DNA from 4 places in the Bacillus sp. FSL R7-0646 genome. Region 1 is predicted to be linked to each of the others. Evidence: riboswitches for the same ligand, from Rfam matches in the RefSeq annotation. Region 1 holds a riboswitch; each other region holds the start of a gene.

Region 1 (5,184 bases):
GTCGTTCCGACGCTGAAGGAAGAGCGGCTCATGAAGACGAATATCGGCCAGATTATTTTGCTTGTCGCCGTGATTGCCGATCTTGTCACGATGATACTGCTTGCGGTGTTCGCCTCAATCTACGGAGACGAAAACAGCAATATGTGGCTGCTGATGATTTTATTTGCCGCCGGCGTTGTTTTATACATTTTCGGCAGGGTATTTAAAAAGCGGCCTTTTGTCGAAGTGCTGTCAAAAGGCACGATCCAGATCGGCACAAGGGCGATATTTACGCTGATCATCGTACTCGTGGCGCTTTCCGAGTCGCTCGGTGCAGAAAACATTCTCGGCGCGTTTTTAGCCGGGGTGCTTGTTTCGCTGCTTTCGCCGAACAAAGAGCTCGTTCAGCAGCTTGATTCATTCGGCTACGGGTTCCTCATCCCGATCTTCTTTGTCATGACAGGCGTCAAATTGGACATTTGGTCGCTGTTTGGCAATCCGAAAATTTTAGTGATGATCCCACTTCTGTTTGTGGCTCTGTTAATCAGCAAAGTCGTTCCGGTGCTGTTTTTGAAAAAGTGGTATGACATGAAAACCGTGCTGGCTTCCGGTTTTCTCCTGACTTCCACGCTTTCTCTGGTGATCGCGGCGACAACGATCGGCGAGCGCATCGGCATCATTGACGCGCAGATGTCCGGCGCGCTGATTTTGGTGGCTGTCATTACATGCATCATCACACCGACCGGCTTTAAAAAATTAATGCCGAAAACGGAAAGCGAAAAAGAGAAAAAGACGATCACCTTTATCGGCGCGAATCAAATGACGCTGCCGGTCACGCTTGAACTTTCTCCAGAAGATTATCACGTCAGAATCCTGCATGTCCGGCAGGAAAAGAAGGAAGAAAAGCTGGCGGATCCGGTGTTTGACGTTGAAGTTTTGCCAGATTATGAATACGAAACGCTTCAATCATTCGGCGTTTTCCAAACGGATATACTCGTCGTGGCGACAGGCAGCGAAGAGCGCAATACAGGGATCGCCCTTTATGCGAAGGAGCAGAAAGTCGCGAGAATTATCGCCAGCGCAGATTCCCCAGACGCCGAATCGAGGCTGAAAGAAAACGGAATTGATACATTCTCCATTCTGCTTTCCACGAAAACGCTGCTGCGCGCGCTTATCGAGGCGCCTGGCGTTATGAAACTTTTGACGAACCAGGATGCGTCGCTGTATCAGATCAATATGAGCAATGAGCGATTTGACGGCGTCCTGTTAAGGGAGTTTCCGTTTACGGGAGATGTCATCTTCGTCCGGATTTTCCGCGGGGTTGACAGCATCGTGCCCCATGGGGATACAAGGCTGCAAATGGGTGACAGGCTGATCGCCACCGGTTCGCGCGAATATATTGCGGAATTGAAAAAAACGCTTGGAGACTGATGCTTGACCATTTTGCAATTCGTGATAAGATTAAAGTATAAACTGAATGAACAAGAAATGTTTTCCACTAGGGGAGTCCTTGATAAGGGCTGAGATAAAAGTTTGACTTTTAGACCCTCATAACCTGAACAGGTTCAAACCTGCGTAGGGAAGTGGCACGGTATTTGAGTATGTATATATGCAAATTCCAAACCACTTTCCTTGCGGGAAAGTGGTTTTTTTATGTTCAGAATCGAAGGAGGAGCCTTGAAATGAAGTTTTCAGAAGAATGCCGAAACAGCGCTGCAACTTGGTGGGAAGGGAGTTTTGTCCATCCGTTTATTCAAGGAATTGGAGACGGCACACTTCCGGTTGACCGATTTAAATACTATGTCATGCAGGATTCCTACTATTTGACCCACTTTGCCAAAGTCCAATCCTTTGGAGCGGCATATGCTCACGATCTATATACGACAAGCCGGATGGCCGAACACGCGAAAGGGACATATGAAGCCGAGATGTCGCTCCACAGGAAATTCACCGATCTATTGGGCATCACAAAGGAAGAGCTGGAGTCGTTTCAGCCGTCGCCGACAGCGTATGCGTACACATCGCATTTGTACCGTTCTGTCGTCAGCGGCAGTTTTGCGGAAATACTCGCTGCTTTGCTTCCTTGCTATTGGCTCTATTATGACGTCGGCGAAACGCTGAAAACGTGCAGGCCTGACAACGCGATTTATCAGGAATGGATCGCGACATACGGAGGAGACTGGTTTAAAAAATCTGTAACGGAACAGATCAACCGCTTCGATGAGCTGGCTGAAAACGCCGATGAGAAAACGCGCGCGAAGATGAAGGAGAATTTCGTCATCTCCAGCTTCTACGAATACCGGTTCTGGGATATGGCCTATCAAAAAGAAAGCTGGTCAAAAAGCGGGGTGGATCAGCTTGCATCTGCACGCGATCACCGATGACAAGCACTCCGTGGAAGAGCTTTCAGCAAAAATCATCTCGATTCACGATGCCGTTGACTTTATCCACATCAGGGAAAGGTCAAAAAAAGTAAGCGAAATATCAAGTTTGATCGATCGCCTGGCCGAAGAAGGCGTTGATAAGCGAAAGCTCATCATCAACGACAGGGTGGATATTGCTTTGTTTCATCATATTCACCGGGTTCAGCTGCCTTCACACGGCTTTTCCGTCAAAAGTGTAAGAAGCCGTTTTCCGCATTTGAAAATCGGAAAGTCCGTACATTCACCTGAAGAAGCGGTGCAGGCTGAAACTGAAGGTGCAGATTACGTGCTGTTCGGCCACATTTTTGAAACGGACTGTAAAAAGGGCCGGAAAGGAAGAGGAGCTCTGAGCTTGGCAGAAGTGAAGGCGGCTGTCCGCATTCCGGTCATTGCGATCGGAGGGATTACCGAACAACGTCTGGCGGAAGTCAAAATGGCAGACGGCATCGCCGTGATGTCGGGGATCTTTTCCCATGACAGACCGAATGAGGCGGCCGCGCGGCTTGCCAGTCTCGCGAAGGGAGATTCATATGAGAAAGCGCTATGATACGATCGTGATCGGCGGAGGCATCATCGGGACTTCCATCGCTTATCATCTTGCGAAAGCGGGGAAAAAAACGGCCGTGTTTGAAAGCGGGGAAGTCGGCAAAAAAGCGACGAGCGCGGCTGCGGGCATGCTCGGCGCCCATGCGGAATGCGATAAACCCGGTACCTTTTTCGAATTTGCCAGAGCCAGTCAAAAAGCCTATAAGCGCCTGACGGGGGAATTGAAAGACATAAGCGGCATTGATATCAGAAGGCATGACGGAGGGATATTAAAGCTGGCATTTTCAGAAAGCGACCGCGAACACCTGATGCAAATGGGTGCACTGGATTCTGTGGAATGGCTTGAAGCTGATGAAGTATATAAATTAGAACCGAATGCCGGAAAAGGAATTCTCGGCGCCAATTTTATCAGGGACGACGTCCATGTCGAACCGGCTGCAGTGTGCAGGGCATTTGCCAGGGGAGCCCGGATGCTCGGTGCAGATGTCTTCGAGTATACGCCCGTTTTATCGATAGAATCCGAAGCGGGGGCCGTCCGCGTCACGTCCGCTTCCGGCACAGCGGAGGCGGAGCACGCTGTCATTGCAAGCGGCGTGTGGAGCGGAGCTTTGTTTAAACAAATCGGCTTAGACAAAAGGTTTTACCCCGTCAAAGGGGAGTGCCTGTCCGTATGGAATGACGGCATCTCTTTGACGAGAACGCTTTACCATGATCATTGCTACATCGTTCCGCGCCATAGCGGAAGGCTTGTCGTCGGCGCGACGATGAAGCCCGGGGACTGGAATGAGCAGCCGGAACTTGGCGGAATCGAGGAGTTGATCCGAAAAGCCAAGTCGATGCTCCCTGGGATTGAATCCATGAAAATCGACCAATGCTGGGCCGGGTTGCGTCCCGAAACAGGGGATGGCAATCCGTATATCGGAAGACATCCTGAAAATGACCGGATTTTGTTTGCTGCCGGACATTTCAGAAACGGCATCCTCCTGGCACCTGCAACCGGTGAGATGATGGCAGACATGATCCTCGGCAATCCGGTCAAAACAGAGTGGATCGAGGCGTTTAAAGCGGAGCGAAAGGAGGCTGTGCACAGGTGAACATTCAGCTCAACGGCCGGAAAATAGAGTGGAGAGACGACGGCGGCACGATTTACGATTTGCTCGAGTCCTACAATCTGGAAAATCGTGTTGTCGTTGTTGAAAAAAACAGGCAGATTATCGGAAAAGACCAATATCAATCAGTCAAACTGGAAGAACACGATGTCATCGAAATCGTTCATTTTGTCGGAGGGGGATAAACCGTTATGTTAAAAATCGCAGATCGTCAATTTTCATCAAGATTATTGCTCGGTACAGGGAAGTATCCGTCATTTGAGATTCAAAAAGAGGCCGTCAGCGCATCTGAATCGGAGATCCTGACGTTTGCCGTCAGACGGATGAATATTTTTGAAGAATCTCAGCCTAATTTTTTGGAGCAGCTCGATTTAAGCCGTTATACGCTTTTGCCGAATACGGCAGGAGCAAAAACGGCTGAGGAAGCCGTCCGGATCGCCAAGCTTGCCAAAGCAAGCGGTCTTTGCGACATGATCAAAGTCGAAGTGATCGGCTGTGACCGTTCGCTTCTGCCGGACCCGGTAGAAACGCTGAAGGCGTCAGAAACCTTGCTTGAAGAAGGCTTCATTGTACTGCCGTATACATCGGATGATGTCGTCCTCGCGAGAAAACTTGAAGAGCTCGGCGTGCACGCCATTATGCCCGGGGCCTCTCCGATCGGTTCGGGACAAGGAATCATCAATCCGCTCAACCTGTCGTTCATCATTGAACAGGCTAAGGTTCCCGTTATCGTGGATGCCGGAATCGGTTCTCCGAAAGATGCGTCATACGCAATGGAACTCGGTGCTGACGGGGTACTTTTGAACACGGCAGTGAGCGGGGCGAAAGATCCGGTCCAAATGGCGAAGGCTATGAAGCTTGCCGTTGAAGCGGGCAGGCTCGGATATCTTGCCGGACGAATTCCGGAAAAGAACTACGGCATCGCCAGCAGCCCTGAAGAAGGGAAGTTGACGATTTGACCGGCAGGTATTCAAGACAGGAGCTCTTTCACCCGATCGGACCGGACGGCCAGGAAAAATTAAGCCGCGCCCGCGTCCTCGTGATCGGTGCTGGGGCTTTGGGCGCGGCCAGCGCAGAAATGCTGGTGAGGGCCGGGGTCGGTTCGCTGACGATAGCCGACAGAGATT
Region 2 (5,184 bases), 1.8 Mb from region 1:
TTTTCAATTGCTTCCTTTAACAATACTTCACTTTCGGCAAACTTAAATTGGTCAATATAATTGAGCCCGATCAGCATTTTGCAGTTGATGACCCGCTTGGCATACCCGTCATACCCTTGGAAGATGCCTGAGGCAATGTTGATGTGGTGAATCGACAGCCATGTCGCTTTTAAGTTGTAATACAAAACACCGATTTTATAATGAAATTCGGCTTTTTCAATTTCATTTTGAATGACGCTCAGCCTTTTTTCCGCTATTCTGAAAAAATTAAGCGCTTCTGTATGGTTTTGCTTGTAGTCTTCATAAATCCCTTTGAACAGATAAAAATAATAATTCAGCTTATCGTCCGTACTTTTTGGATCTTTGTCCTTAAAACTGATGGCTTCCAATTTTTCTGTGGAAGATTGGGAGATATCTTCAAGAAGAAGCCTTAAGCGAAAATCCAGCATTTGATAATAGAGAAGAACGTCATGATCTTCTTCCATCTTTTCAATTGCTTTATCTATGTCATCTTTCATTTCGATTGAACCTGAAATGTCTCGTTTTTTCATCAGTATGTACCAGTCGTTCAGCATATTGGCGACTTCTTGAGAAGCCACGGCTTTGGCCATTCTTTTCCCTCCAATCTTTGTGAATTTTTTGTAAATTGAAGTTCTATTAATCATAGCATAAACTGCCGCCGTCTGTGAATAACACGGAAATGCATGTTTGTTGGCGAAAAAATTCATTCCCGAAATTAAATCGTCATTTTCCAAAAAAAGTGCGCGAAAAAAGCGAAAACCGCGCCAAGCGGAATACAGGAGATCATTGCGGTTCCGTTGACCAGCCCGTCAGCCCCGCTTATTTTCAGGGCTTCCCGATAGCCTATTAAAAAGTGGATGATCGATAGGACATAACATAAGAGCATCATATAGTAAGGATTCATTTGTATACCCTCCTCTATTCGCTTTACTATATTACATTCAATAGAGGGAAAGATTATGCCTGTTTAAGTAGGAAAAAGAACAAAATATTATAGACGAAAAGATTTTCAATTACAATACATGTTTTTAAAAATATTTCCACTATAATCAAAATGAAAGATAAATTTAGGGGGTCATACAAAATGAAAAAAAGGCTGATGTCACTATTGGTCTGCATCCTGGTTTTAGTGCCGGCAGCAGGAGCTTTTGCCGCGCCGAAACAGGCCGAGCTTAAAGATTATCTTGAAGAAATAGGAATGACAGAAAAAGAATTGGAAGCCTATTTGCAGGATACATATGATGAGAGTTTAAAAGGTTTTGACTCGGTGGAAGAGTTGAAAGACTTTTTAGGGCAAAGACTGACTAAAAAGCTTTTGGCATCCTATTTGAAAGAATACGGATTGAGCGAAAAAGAAGCGGCTGACCTATTTGTTGAAAATGGCTATATGGAAAGCGGCCAAAACATTCTCGACGTGTTTATGTTTGAATACGAATTGGACGATGCGCTCTACACCGTGACATATGAAGAAGACGATTTTCAGATCGGAAACATGTTTCAAGAATTGGGTGTGGATGATCAGGAGTGGGAAAGACTCGTGAATCACCTCCGAAAAGTGCGCGATAACAATCCGAACCTTGAAAATGACTTGATGGCTCTTGGAGAACGTCTTGAAGCGGTAGCCGATTTCGAGTCTGTATCAGAGCTGTCAGCTCAGGATATCGCTGAAATGCTGTCCATTTTAAACGATCTTCAGAAGACGCTCGAAGTGAAAACGAAATATTATCTTGTTAAAGACGGAAAGAAAAAAGAAGTGTCTTTGACGACGCTTGTCAGTGCTGAAGATCTGAAGGGAGCAAGCCTCCTAGTGGAAGTATACGATCTGCAGGGCAATTTCATTTTGGATGTATTGCTGACGCCTGAAATGATCGGATCTGATTTAATTCATGACACAGGGTCGAAAGTGAAGCAAACCCAAACGGCTGTTAAACACGACGCAAAGAAATCTCATGTGAAAAAGACGGTTAAAGGTGCAAAGCTTCCGAAAACGGCCGGGCATTACGCAGAATGGTCGATCTTTGGCGCCGTTCTGATGTTTGGCGGATTGTTTATGGTCAGAAGGCTTCGAAAAGCGGCTTAACATTTTACTTCCCATTCTAAGTCTGTATAGAATGGGAAGTTTTTATAAGGAGTGAAAGGAAATTAAGGCACATCGAAAAAAGATCATCTGGCTTGCAGCCATTGCGATGGTTGCGTGCGGCGCTTATTTTACAACAACGAATGTGTTCAAGCTGATGCACGGCTACGCTCTATTTTCATTTCAGCAGATGAAAGAAGAGGAAAAGCCTGAAAAACCTCCGATTCAGACGACGAAAAAAGAAAAGACGGCAATTGATCAAACATTTGAAACCGGGGAGAAAATCGGTGATCTTGTTATTCCGAAAATCAATGCAAGGCTTCCGATATATCACGGAACAGATGAAGACGAGCTGCAAAAAGGCGTGGGCCATTTCGCAGGATCCGTTCTGCCTGGAGAAGATGACAACTCGGTTTTATCAGGCCACCGGGATACGGTTTTCCGAAAACTCGGCCGAGTGGGGAAAGGCGATCAGTTAATTGTTGAAGCTTCCTACGGAACTTTTACATACAAAGTGAAAAAGGTCCGAATCGTGGATGCGGATGACCGGACGGTGATAGTTCCAAAGCCGAGAGCGACATTGACGGTTTCCACCTGCTATCCTTTTGACTTTATCGGTTCAGCACCGGAGCGGTATATATTGGTCGCAGATTTGATTAAAACATAAAAAACAGCGGAATCTCAGGCGAATCCGCTGTTTTTTTATGTTATCTCATGTTTGTTCTGTTTTCTAGAAGTCTTGGTGCGGTTAGCAGCAGTATACAAAGGACGATTGTGCAGACAATGAAAGACGGAAGCATATACGTTCCATTATATACCAATGAATAAATCCATACCGGAGTGCCTTTAGGCGCATAGTTTCCAAAAAAGACAGCGCCGCTGATGACATGTGCGAGAAATTTCAGTCCGCTTCCAAGAAGGACGGCCAGCATAACATAGGAAATGATCTTTCCTTTTTGTTTCTCAAATGAAGCATTTCGGATCGATCCGGCAAAAAAGCCGCCGATTCCCGCGGCCGTAGGCGCGATAAAGTAATCAAGAAGAAGCTGCAGAGGATGAACAACGTAAAATCCTCCAGTGACAAATTGAAGCAATCCGGCTAAAAACCCGGTCGCCAGCCCTGCCTTGAGCCCCCATCTAAAGGAGATCAGGAAGATCGGAATCATCATGACGGCGATTGAACCGCCTTGAGGCATTTTTAAAAACATTCCGGACACCATATCAAGTATAAGTGCTATTCCTGTCATAATCGCAATTTCAATCAGCTGTACAAGTTGTTTAGATTGATTCATCATAACCCTCACTTTTGATGAACAAAGGGATACTGGACTTCTTTCCCAATAAAAAAAGCAATGCGGGGAAGGAGTAGGACAGTTTTCCACGCACTGCTTTGGATGCAATTAGAAATGACTTTGCCACATTCCTACGCCAGCATTAACTAACAGGTTCGAAGGGTCAGAACGGTCGTTCACTCTCAGCCCGGAGGCTCCCCTTGTGGTCATCAAGTTATTTAGTTATATTCTACTATACTAAAAAAAGAAACGGACGACAAGCTAATTTTTCGAAAAACTTTTGCTGAAACCCTCCAATATGTAGCAATGCAAACATCTTTTCCTTATAATAGAACTTATTCATACGTACAAGATGCAGTAAAGGGTTGATCTGATGAGTGAACTCACAAAATACAGCATGGTGAAAAATGAAATTAAATCGTGGATATATGAAGGCAAAGTGAAGCCGGGCGAAAAAATCCATTCGGAAAACGAATTGATGAAAATATTTGATGTGAGCAGGCATACGATCCGGCAAGCAATTGGCGACCTTGTTCATGAAGGGCTTTTATACAGAGAGCAAGGCTCGGGGACGTATTGCTCTCACCGCCTGCAGCTTTCTGAAAAAGGAAGGGAAAGAAATAAGATGATTGGGGTCATTACGACTTACCTTTCGGATTACATTTTTCCTTCTATTATAAGAGGAATCGAATCTTCATTGTCGAGTGCAGGTTACACCTTGGTCGTCGCGAGCACGAATAATGACATTGAAAAAGAAAAACAATGTCTTGTAAATATGCTTGACAAAAAAATTGATGGGTTGATTGTGGAGCCGACGAAAACCGGCAGCTTTAATCCGAATTTAAATTACTATCTGACCCTTGAACAGCACCATATACCATATTTGATGATCAACCAATTATATCAGGAGTTAAACCCGCCTCATTTCATTTTGGATGATGAGCACGGCGGTTTTATCGCCACGGAGCATTTGATTAAGCTAGGCCATGAAAAAGTGTTCGGTTTCTTTAAACAGGACGATATGCAGGGCGTCAACCGGATGAAAGGATTTATCCGGGCTTTCAGGGAAAACGGCTTGTCGTTTTATCCGGAGATGGTCGTGACTTACACAACAGAGAACAAAAAAGAAAAAACGATTGCTGAGGCAAGGAAGCGGCTTTCCTCAGCAGACCGCCCGACTGCCATATTCTGCTATAATGATGAGATAGCACTTATAGTGTTGGATGTCGTAAGGGAATTCGGTTTGAAAGTACCGGACGACATATCAATTGTCGGATATGACGACTCACACTTGAGCGAGGCGTCTGAAGTGAAGCTGACATCAGTCACCCATCCGAAAATGCAGATGGGGATTGAGGCGGCAAAATGGATGATTGCCAAAGTTGAGGGACGGAACACGGATAAGCTTGAGCATTCTACCGTCTATAAACCTGAACTTGTTGTCAGACATTCGACCGCCAAGCCGAAAAGGTAGGCTGATCAGCTTTACCCATACAAGCGATTCGAGTATTCGGCTGCTTTCGTTGCCAACAGCACGACAGAGTGAATGTCATGAGACAAAGATAGATCCTTTAAAAAGCTCCGAATTCGGAGCTTTTATTAAATTGAAGGCTGATAGCGGAGAGTTTAAGGGCATTTCCGCAGCTTCGGGAACAATGGTACAGCGTCTCGATTTTTTTGGCCGCTGTACATCTTTTATATAGAAGAAAACAGTAAGTAAGAAGGAATAAGTTGCGTCAATTGTCGGCTGGTCCGGGATGATCGGGAATTTCATTTGATTATTATTTTTTTAAA
Region 3 (5,184 bases), 340 kb from region 1:
ATTGCGATCCGGTTGGCTAAATACACCGATTCGTCAATATCGTGCGTCACGAGGATCATCGTCATCTTCTTTTCTCTCCAAATGTCTGTCAGTACATCCTGCAGATGCTTTCTCGTAAAGGCGTCCAAGGCACCGAAGGGTTCATCAAGCAGCAAAATCTCAGGCTCCCTGAGCAAAGCCCTGGCAATCGCGACCCGCTGCGACATTCCGCCGGACAGCTCGCGCGGGTACTGTTTCTCCGCACCTTTCAGCCGTACCGTTTCAATCAATTCATCGACTTTTTTTCGCACTGCTGGTTCTTTCAGGCTTAAATCTGCGGCGATATTTTGCTCAACCGTCATCCATGGAAAAAGCCGATGCTCCTGAAAGATGAAGCCTTGCTGAATCCCCGGGCCCTTGATTTCTCTTCCTTTCATGCTGATTCGTCCTTCATAATCCCCGTCAAGACCGGCAGCGATTTTTAAGAGCGTACTTTTTCCGCACCCGCTCGGACCGATGACAGTCAAAAATTCGCCGTTTTCGACCGTAAGCTTCACGTCTTGGAGCACGCTTGTTTTAAAGCTGCCTTTTCCAAATGCTTTTTCATTCACACGAATTGATAAAGACATCTTGTTCTCCTTTCTTTTCTAAAACTGAAAATAAAAAGCTCTTATCCCAATTGAGATAAGAGCCTTCGGTTGACCGATCAGCGCTGATGGAATTTTCCGAAATATTAAATAACATACTAATTCATATTATTCCGACCTGTCAACCCTATATTATAAAAAAACAGATGAAAGGTTCCCCTTTCATCTGCTGTATTGCCCGCTTTTAACTGTAAATGCTGCCGCCTGCTTTTTTAAATTCCTTCGCCTTCTCTTCCAATCCTTTTTGGATAGCCTTTTCTTCATCAAGGTTGTTTTCCTTGGCGTAGTCGCGAATATCCTGAGAAATCCTCATGCTGCAAAATTTAGGCCCGCACATTGAACAAAAGTGTGCCGTTTTGGCGCCTTCCGCCGGAAGGGTTTCATCATGGTATTCGAGCGCTCTTTCCGGATCGAGCGACAAGTTGAACTGATCCCGCCAGCGGAATTCAAAGCGCGCCTTTGAAAGCGCGTCATCGCGGATTTGCGCGCCGGGGTGCCCTTTTGCAAGGTCAGCCGCATGGGCCGCGATTTTGTATGTTATGACGCCTTCGCGGACATCATCTTTGTTCGGCAGTCCCAAATGCTCCTTCGGCGTCACATAGCAAAGCATGGCCGTTCCGTACCAGCCGATCATCGCCGCTCCGATCGCCGATGTAATATGGTCGTAGCCCGGTGCAATATCGGTCGTCAGCGGACCGAGCGTGTAAAACGGTGCCTCTTTGCAAATCTCCATCTGCTTGTCGACATTCTCTTTGATTTTATGCATCGGCACGTGTCCCGGTCCTTCGATCATTACTTGAACATCATGCTTCCAGGCGATTTCCGTCAGCTCGCCGAGCGTCTCCAATTCGGCAAATTGGGCCTCATCATTCGCATCGGCAATCGAGCCGGGACGAAGACCGTCTCCGAGCGAAAATGCGATATCGTATGTTTTCATAATCTCGCATATCTCTTCAAAATGGGTGTACAGAAAGCTTTCCTCATGATGAGCCAAACACCACTGCGCCATGATCGCCCCGCCGCGGGATACGATTCCGGTGACGCGCTTTGCTGTTAACGGCACATACCGGAGAAGGACGCCGGCGTGAATCGTGAAATAATCAACGCCTTGCTCAGCCTGTTCGATCAATGTATCGCGGTAAATGTCCCAAGTAAGATCTTCCGCGACGCCGTTTACTTTTTCAAGCGCCTGATAAATCGGGACTGTTCCCACAGGCACCGGACAGTTGCGGATGATCCATTCTCTCGTTGTATGAATATCTTTACCTGTGGACAAGTCCATCATCGTATCAGCGCCCCAGCGGATGGCCCATGTCATTTTTTCCACTTCTTCTTCAATCGAAGAGGTGACAGCGGAATTGCCGATGTTGGCATTGATTTTGACGTGGAAGTTGCGGCCGATAATCATCGGTTCGCTTTCCGGATGATTGATGTTTGACGGAATAATCGCCCGTCCGCTTGCCACTTCATCACGAACAAATTCGGGGGATACGTGCTCTCGGATCGCGATAAATTCCATTTCGGGCGTAATGATCCCCTTTCTTGCGTAATGCAGCTGCGTGACATTTTGCCCTTTTTTCGCGCGCAGCGGTTTTCGTTTCAATCCTGGATAGCTGTGGCTCGCTTTCTCTTTGCTTTTGTAGCCGTTATCCTCCGGCCTTATTTCTCTGCCTTCATATTCCTCGGTATCGCCGCGCTCCCTGATCCAAGTCGCCCGCAAAGGTTTCAGCCCCTTGAGTATATCAACGTCCGCATTGGCGTCCGTATAGGGACCGCTCGTATCGTAGACGCGGACAGGCTGATTTTCCTCGTCGCCAAACGAACCCGTCGTCGGACTTAAAGAAATTTCTCTCATCGGCACTTGAATGTCAGGACGCGACCCTTCGACATACACTTTCCGGCTCCCTGAAAAACTTGACATGATCGAGATGTTTGTTTGCTGTACTGACTCCTGTTTCATGTAAAAATCCTTCCCCTCTAAAAAATTGATCAGGACGAAACTCCGGAACAGCACCAGCACAAAAAACCAGGCTCATATGTTGAACCTGGTTTTACAGTCAGTAAAATCGCTAGAAGACAGACGGACCATACCCATTCCCCATCTTCTCTCGAATCCTTTTTACTTCCCCACGCTGGTACGAACCAGATCAGGTCCAAAGGGTTAAGAAACGCGTGTCTCTCTCTCAGCCCGCATTCGGGCACCCCTAGTAATGCTATTAAATTTCGTGATTATCGTATCACAACCCATTATGAATGAAAAGGGAAAGTTAAAACGATTCCGAAAAGAAAGATAAATGAGTCGTTAGGACTACGAAAAAACTGACAAAGGAGCCGGCTGTCAGCCAGGCTCCTCTCAATCATCAAGTTATAAATTGCGATGCAATATATGAAGGATTTCCTTGAGCTCACCAGCTGCAATCTGCCCCGGTGCTGAAGCTTTCTTTGCGGCACCGAACGTCATTGCTGAACCGAATACCTCGCCCGCCAGGCGGCTGATGATACCTTTGCCGGCCATTGACATCGTAATAATCGGCCGATCTGCATACTTCTCATTCATCGTGCAAGTGGCTTCAAGCAGACGCAAGACATCAGCCGTGGTTTCCGGCATCACCGCGATTTTAGGCAGATCAGCCCCTAATTCCTGTGCTTTTCGCAAACGGGAAACAATTTCTTCTGCAGCTGGTGTCTTTTCAAAATCATGATTAGATATAATCACGGACACTTCATGACCATGTGCTGTTTCCACCAGCGCTTTCACTTGCTCTTCGTCATTGAACAGCTCGATATCAATCACATCGGCAAGCCCTGTTTTAACAACCGCTTCATTTAAAGAAAAATATCGCGCTGTGCTGATCTCTTTTTCTCCGCCTTCGGCGGCGCTGCGGAAAGTGAAAATGAGCGGAGTGTCCTTTAAAAGGCCGCGGATTTCCGCCAATGCCGCGCAGACTTGATCAACGTCATCTACATCTTCATAAAAATCAGCACGCCACTCCGCAATATCGGCATCAAGCGTTTGAAAATAAGCCGCTTCTTCTTTTAATTGGGCAAGGTTTTTTCCGACAAGCGGCACACAGATTTTTGGCCGGCCTTCACCCAATGTAATTCCTCTGACCTTCACCAGTTTCTTCAATGTTTCAGCTCCCGTCTTTCTGTATTCGAATTTCCTTTATCAAATCACTGTGACTACTGAATGTCAACTGTTCGTGCAAGTAAAATTTTTTATGCGAACCACTGCATATTCTCCGCTCTTCATTTTATTGCACAAGTATGCTGACCTTCAATAGCTATAACATAGAGGCCCGCCAATCGGAAGCTTTCTAACTGGAAGAAAGGACGATGCTGCCATAGACCAAGAAAAAACTGCCCTTCGGATCAAGGGCAGTTTTTAGAGCCTTGCTATTTAATGCGTGATGCGACTGAACATTTCTTTACTAACGATAACATGCTTCAGTTCTGCTTCCGACGCCTTGGACGAGACGCCTCCTGCGAGCCGTTTGAACTTTAGCTTTCCAACCTCTCACCGTTTTGATGATGGAGCATTGTCAGTTTTTCCGGGAGCGGCATTGAAAATCGAATTAGCCAGCAACCGATATTGATGCTGCGGATGATCGTCATTGGTTAAATCGTTAGCGAAAACAGTTAAGTTCTTGTTGTGATCTTTATACGTGAAGGCCATAATCTTCCCTTTGGCAGCATCATAAGCGATAAAACCGACATCAGATAACACTTTGTGCACGATTTCTTAAACACATCCCCATTTCTTAATATTTTCAAATTGTAATAAGAGAAAAGACGATACAAGGGTGAGGGGTCTTAGCTGGATTTCATTTATAGATAAACAAAGGCCTGTAGAACTTTTGGTTATACAAGTTTCCTCGGACTCTGGTTCAGCATGAACTCATCCACTGCATATTCCTCTCGACAGGCTAAAATCCTGAAGGAGCTGCCTCTCGGTTCCTTCAGGCAACATGTTGAAGACCGCCTATCTCAGTCTCGCCGGTCCCGTGACGGGTCCCAAATTGCTGAATGCCCGGTCAAAGCGTCGCATCGCTGTCTCGAGCGGACCGGTAGGAAGCCGTGCAATCAGCCACCCTGTCACCGTCGCCACGGCCGCGACGAACAGATCACCGAATGGAATTGCCCCGATATCATACTTGGCCCCCGAGATTTCAAGAGCCCATATGACAACAAACTGAGCTGCATACATCGTCAACGCTACACGTCCGACTCCCGCGAACGGCTTTAGCACTGCAGAAATCTTCTGCGGCACGAGACATACCATTCCTAGAACCAGAAAGGCAGCCCCAAGCCCCAGCATCGTCTGGAAAGTTGACGCACTGTGCGGAGCTATCGAAAGAAGATTGTGCCAAAGCGGCGGTGCCACGTTGTGCGGCCAGATTGCATACTGATCCGGCTCGGCGCCGGCGGTGCCTTGAACACTTACGAGCCATTCTTCGAAGGAACGGCTCAGCCAAGGAAGAACGAAAACGCCCAATAACTTAGAGACGATAAGCATGACTGCGCCGCTGCTTACTAGCGAAAGTGCCGTACGCATCCT
Region 4 (5,184 bases), 1.4 Mb from region 1:
GCGCATCCCGGCATGATTCAAACGGCGCTCGATGTATTCAATCAGCATATGCCGTCGGCGAACCAGATTCATAGAAAGCGGAAAGACGTAAAGGTCGAGGAAAAAGACTTGCTGGAAGTACCGAAAGGCAGAATTACAGAAGCAGGCGTCCGTACCAATATCAGCGCCGGCATCCGCTATTTAGCTTCATGGCTGTCGGGCAGAGGCGCCGCTCCGATCGACCACTTAATGGAGGACGCTGCAACGGCGGAGATTTCCAGAGCCCAGCTGTGGCAATGGATTCGCCATCCGAAAGGAGTTCTTGACGATGGCCGGAAAGTCACCGCGGAAATGGTCAAGATGATGAAAGAGAAAGAAATGCAGAAAATCATCGATGAAGCAGGCGTGGAACATTTTCGGAGCGGCCGGTTTGAAGAGGCCGGACAGTTATTTGAACAGCTGATTTTGGATGATGAATTCGCGGAGTTTCTAACGATACCGGCTTATGAAAATATATAATGGGGGAATGTGCGATGCTGAAAGAAAAACAACTCGCAGAAAGCTGGGAGCATGATGAACGCTGGAAAGGGATCACAAGGCCGTATGAGGCGGCAGACGTCATTCGGCTGAGGGGCACGCTCGAGATTGAATACACGATTGCAAGGCGCGGCGCCGAAAAGCTGTGGAAGCTTCTCCATACAGAGGATTTCGTCCCGGCGCTGGGCGCTTTGACCGGAAACCAAGCCATGCAGCAAGTAAAGGCCGGATTGAAAGCGATTTATTTAAGCGGCTGGCAGGTGGCTGCCGATGCAAATATGTCAGGGAGCATGTATCCTGACCAAAGCCTTTATCCGGCAAACAGCGTCCCGGAAGTCGTCAAAAAAATCAACCGCACGCTGCAGCGCGCCGATCAAATCCACCATATGGAAGGAAAGGAAGACATCGATTGGTTTGCTCCGATTGTGGCCGACGCTGAAGCGGGCTTCGGCGGGCAGCTGAATGTGTTCGAGCTGATGAAAAGTATGATTGAAGCCGGCGCCGCGGGAGTTCACTTTGAAGACCAGCTGTCGTCTGAGAAAAAGTGCGGGCATTTGGGCGGAAAAGTGCTGCTTCCGACGCAAACGGCGGTACGTAATTTGATTGCCGCGCGCCTCGCCGCAGACGTGATGGGAGTCCCGACCATTCTTATTGCCCGCACGGACGCGAATGCGGCAGACCTGATCACAAGCGACGTCGATTCATATGATGCACCGTTTTTGACGGGAGAGCGAACAGCGGAAGGGTTCTTCAAAACAAAGCCTGGCCTTGATCAGGCGATTGCCAGAGGTTTGGCGTATGCGCCGTATGCCGATTTGATCTGGTGTGAAACGTCTGAGCCGAATATTGAAGAAGCCCGCCGGTTTGCACAGGCGATCCATGAAAAATTCCCGGGCAAACTGCTCGCCTACAACTGCTCCCCTTCGTTCAACTGGAAGGCCAAACTGGATGACAACACCATCTTGAACTTTCAGAAACAGCTCAGTGAAATGGGCTATAAATTTCAATTTGTGACATTGGCGGGCTTCCACGCCTTAAATCACGGCATGTTTGAATTGGCCCGCCAATATAAGCACCGCGGAATGGCGGCGTACTCTGATCTGCAGCAGGCCGAGTTTGCCAGCGAAGTCCACGGCTATACGGCGACAAGGCATCAGCGCGAAGTCGGAACGAGCTACTTTGATGAAGTCGCCCAGGTTGTGACAGGCGGGACTTCATCAACCACTGCACTGAAGGGATCGACTGAAGCGGAACAGTTTCAATCATAAAAACGTGAAAAAGCCGCCCGTCATTGGGCGGCTTGCTTGTTGTCTATCAAGTTAGCAATTGACATCATTGGAAGGGGCGGTAAAAGAGTTTTCCCTAATAACAGTCAGTGTCTGATGATTCCTGTTGTTTGTTTTGGCCGGCCGGTTGTCTTTGCTGAAAGAATAGAACAAATACACGGCCATTGTCAAAATCAAGATAAACATCATCATAAATATCCCCTCCAAATTTTTTGTCTTCACTATATAAGACGAACAAGCCCGGAAAAGGTTTCAGAAAATTTATATTTTTCTATAAATATTTCCGATTGCCGACTTTCTGTATGAAACCCGGCGGTTCTATACAAGAATAAAACTGAAAAACTCAGGTTGACATCATAACCATTGATGTGTAGAGTAAAAGTTAATGTAATAGGAAGTCCACTAGGGGAGCCGTAAGCCGGCTGAGACAAGAAGCGATCTTGGACCCTTTGAACCTGATCTAGTTCATACTAGCGTAGGGAAGTGGAGCCGGTGTCTTAATGATTTCATCATACTAAGGCCGCTCCATTTTGGGGCGGCTTTTTTGCGTATAAAGCCGCTTGCCCCCCTGTGCCTTCCTATAAAACCGATTGCTAAGGAGGCTATCTACATGAGTTTTTCCGCAGAACTTCGCCGCGAGGCAGACCCTATTTTTGAAGCCATTTTTGAGCATCCGTTTGTACTGGGGCTGGCGTCCGGGAGGCTGGAAAAGGAGCAGCTTGTTCATTATGTAAAGCAAGATTACGAGTATTTGAATGCCTTTATTCAAATCTACGGAATTGCGATTTCCAAGTGTCAAAATCGAAAAGATATGGAAATGTTTCATGAGCAGATTTCATTTGTGCTAGACAGCGAAGTGCACCCGCACAAAAACCTGTGCCGGGCCGCTGGGGTGGAGTACGAAACTCTGCAGGGCTATCCGCTTGCGCCTTCCGCCCATCATTATGTCCGCCATATGCTGACGTCGGCGCACGAAGGTACGCTGGGAGAGATATTAGCCGTCTTGCTGCCTTGTCCATGGACATATTGGGAGATCGGAAAAAAACTGATGAAGGACGTTCAGCCTGATCCATCGCATCCATTTTATGACTGGATCTGTTTTTACGGAAACAGAACGGATTCAATCACGACAAAGTTTTGCGCCCGCCTGGATGAATGGGCCGAAACAGCGGGCAAGGCTGAAAAAGAAAAAATGAAGGAGCTCTTTTTGCAAAGCTGTCAGCTTGAATACGGCTTTTGGGAGATGGCTTATACGGTTGAAGATTGGCCTGTGGAAATGGGGGCGGTGAGACGATGAATTGGAACATGAAAGAAGTCGTCATGACAGTCATCTTGTCTGTGGCATGCGGCGTCATTTATTTAGGGTGGTCTACCTTGTGGATCCCTGTTTCAGCTATCGTCGGGCCCGTCGGAGCGAACTTTATGTTCGGCATATGGGTGATCGCCAGCCCGATTGTCGCTTATATCATCCGTAAACCGGGTGCGGCGCTGATTGCCGAGACGGCAGCTGCGGCGGTCGAACTGCTGACCGGAAGCCATTTTGGGCTTTCAGCATTATTAATCGGTGTGTTCCAGGGAGCCGGTGCGGAAATCGCGTTTGCGATCTTTCGCTATAAGCGCTATAACTTGTTTACCCTTATGCTTTCCGGTGCGCTAGCCGCGGTGGGGAGCGCGACATACAGCCTGATGGCAAACGGTTTTGCCTACTATACGACGCAAACGCTGATATTGACGCTTATCATCCAAATCATCAGCGGCATTGTACTCGGCGGCTGGCTGGCAAAAGCCGTTGTCGAAGCGCTTGCGAAAACGGGAGTCCTGAACCAGTATGAGATCATGAAAGAACACCGGAAGAAGGATGATGCCGATGCGTTCATTTCTCGGATGCAGTAACCTTTCCGTCCGTTTTTATCATCGTCCTGAAACAGTCTTGGACCGGGTCTCGCTGTCGATTGAGCAGGGAGAAAAAGTGCTGATACTCGGGCCGAGCGGAAGCGGAAAATCGACGCTGTTGTCCGTGCTTTCCGGCATCATTCCTGAACATATCGAAGCTGAAGTCACAGGCGAGGTCAACCGCAGAAAGAGCGCCGGCGTTATGTTTCAGGATCCGGATTCGCAGTTTTGCATGCTTCATGTTGATGAGGAAATCGCGTTTAGCCTTGAAAATCGATCCGTTCCGCCAAAAGATATGGACCGCATCATCTCGGAGCTGATGGAGCTGGTCGGTTTAAAGATAGATAAGAAAACGCCGATCGAAACCTTGTCAGGCGGTATGAAGCAGAGGCTGGCATTAGCGTGCCTGCTCGCTTTGGAGCCTGAAGTGCTGTTTTTTGATGAGCCGACGGCGCAGCTGGACCCGGCCAGCCGGCAAGACATCTTTGCCTTGCTCCGCGACGTTTCCCGAAAAAGCGGACAGACGATGGTGTTCGTCGAACACGTGCTGGACGGCTGTATCGAGTGGATGGACCGAGTCATCCTTTTCAATGAAAAGGGACAGATCATCGCTGATGGAAAGCCGGAAGAAATCGTCAAACATTTTCAGCCGGAAATGAAAGCGGCAGGCATCTGGCAGCCCAAACTGTACCCCGCAGTATGGGAAGATGTTACCACACAAGATGATCATCCGCTCGCCGTCAAGCTCTCTTCTACATTGAAAATGAAAGAGGAGGAAGCGAAAAACAGGCCGTCAGCAGACAGGGACATATTGATCCGCACAGAGGACGCGGCGATCGGCTATCGGAAAAAGATCGTTGCCGACGGCATCAACCTGGAGATTCCAAGAGGGGAATGGATTTCCGTCATCGGCGGGAACGGCAGCGGAAAGAGTACGTTTTTAAAAAGTCTGATCAGGCTTGAAGCGGTCAAAAAAGGGCGCATTTATCTGGAGGGCCGGGAGCTGAAGAAATGGTCCGATCGTACGCTTTACGAGAAGGCCGGCTTTGTCTTTCAAAACCCCGAGCTTCAATTTATTCGGGACACGGTGTTTGACGAGATCGCGTTCGGAGCGAGACAGCGGAGCTGGCCGGAGGAGCAGGTCGAAAGGAAAACGGCTGAATTGCTGCAGGAATTCGGACTTGATGGTCATCAAAAAGCGCATCCCTTTACATTAAGCCTTGGGCAGAAACGGCGTTTAAGCGTTGCGACGATGCTTTTGTTTGACCAGGATTTGCTGCTGCTTGACGAGCCGACATTCGGTCAGGACGAAAAGACGGCAAAAGAATTGATCAAGCGCTTAAAGGAGCGGCAGGAACGGGGAACGACGATTGTGATGGTGACGCATGACATGGACATCGTAGACGAGCACTCCGACCGGGTCATCGTATTTCATCAAGGGAAAGCGGCATATCAAGGAACGCCGTATCAATTGTTCTCTGACCAAGAC

Evidence for each region. A riboswitch is a leader RNA that binds a small molecule or an ion and turns the genes downstream of it on or off. The one in region 1 is predicted to bind thiamine pyrophosphate.
Region 2: it holds a riboswitch for thiamine pyrophosphate, as region 1 does, so the genes downstream of both, thiT (energy-coupled thiamine transporter ThiT) here and tenA (thiaminase II) in region 1, are expected to answer to the same signal.
Region 3: it holds a riboswitch for thiamine pyrophosphate, as region 1 does, so the genes downstream of both, thiC (phosphomethylpyrimidine synthase ThiC) here and tenA (thiaminase II) in region 1, are expected to answer to the same signal.
Region 4: it holds a riboswitch for thiamine pyrophosphate, as region 1 does, so the genes downstream of both, tenA (thiaminase II) here and tenA (thiaminase II) in region 1, are expected to answer to the same signal.

What each region holds. Positions count from the first base shown of each region.
Region 1 is NZ_CP150217.1:1,271,177-1,276,360, forward strand. Features, by position in the region: gene MKY62_RS06330 (monovalent cation:proton antiporter family protein) at 1-1,410, shown strand, start outside; TPP riboswitch at 1,470-1,578, shown strand; gene tenA (thiaminase II) at 1,662-2,363, shown strand; gene tenI (thiazole tautomerase TenI) at 2,338-2,949, shown strand; gene thiO (glycine oxidase ThiO) at 2,933-4,042, shown strand; gene thiS (sulfur carrier protein ThiS) at 4,039-4,242, shown strand; gene MKY62_RS06355 (thiazole synthase) at 4,249-5,016, shown strand; gene MKY62_RS06360 (thiazole biosynthesis adenylyltransferase ThiF) at 5,013-5,184, shown strand, end outside.
Region 2 is NZ_CP150217.1:3,114,818-3,120,001, reverse strand. Features, by position in the region: gene MKY62_RS16255 (tetratricopeptide repeat protein) at 1-611, opposite strand, end outside; gene MKY62_RS16250 (hypothetical protein) at 737-925, opposite strand; gene MKY62_RS16245 (processed acidic surface protein) at 1,106-2,101, shown strand; gene MKY62_RS16240 (class D sortase) at 2,208-2,765, shown strand; gene thiT (energy-coupled thiamine transporter ThiT) at 2,806-3,390, opposite strand; TPP riboswitch at 3,502-3,601, opposite strand; gene MKY62_RS16230 (GntR family transcriptional regulator) at 3,764-4,864, shown strand.
Region 3 is NZ_CP150217.1:930,469-935,652, reverse strand. Features, by position in the region: gene MKY62_RS04670 (ABC transporter ATP-binding protein) at 1-608, opposite strand, end outside; gene thiC (phosphomethylpyrimidine synthase ThiC) at 811-2,586, opposite strand; TPP riboswitch at 2,734-2,842, opposite strand; gene aroD (type I 3-dehydroquinate dehydratase) at 2,992-3,756, opposite strand; gene MKY62_RS04655 (hypothetical protein) at 4,144-4,362, opposite strand; gene MKY62_RS04650 (TGS domain-containing protein) at 4,609-5,184, opposite strand, start outside.
Region 4 is NZ_CP150217.1:4,029,617-4,034,800, reverse strand. Features, by position in the region: gene aceB (malate synthase A) at 1-498, shown strand, start outside; gene aceA (isocitrate lyase) at 513-1,784, shown strand; gene MKY62_RS20885 (hypothetical protein) at 1,836-1,994, opposite strand; TPP riboswitch at 2,197-2,301, shown strand; gene tenA (thiaminase II) at 2,413-3,099, shown strand; gene MKY62_RS20875 (ECF transporter S component) at 3,096-3,695, shown strand; gene MKY62_RS20870 (ABC transporter ATP-binding protein) at 3,670-5,184, shown strand, end outside.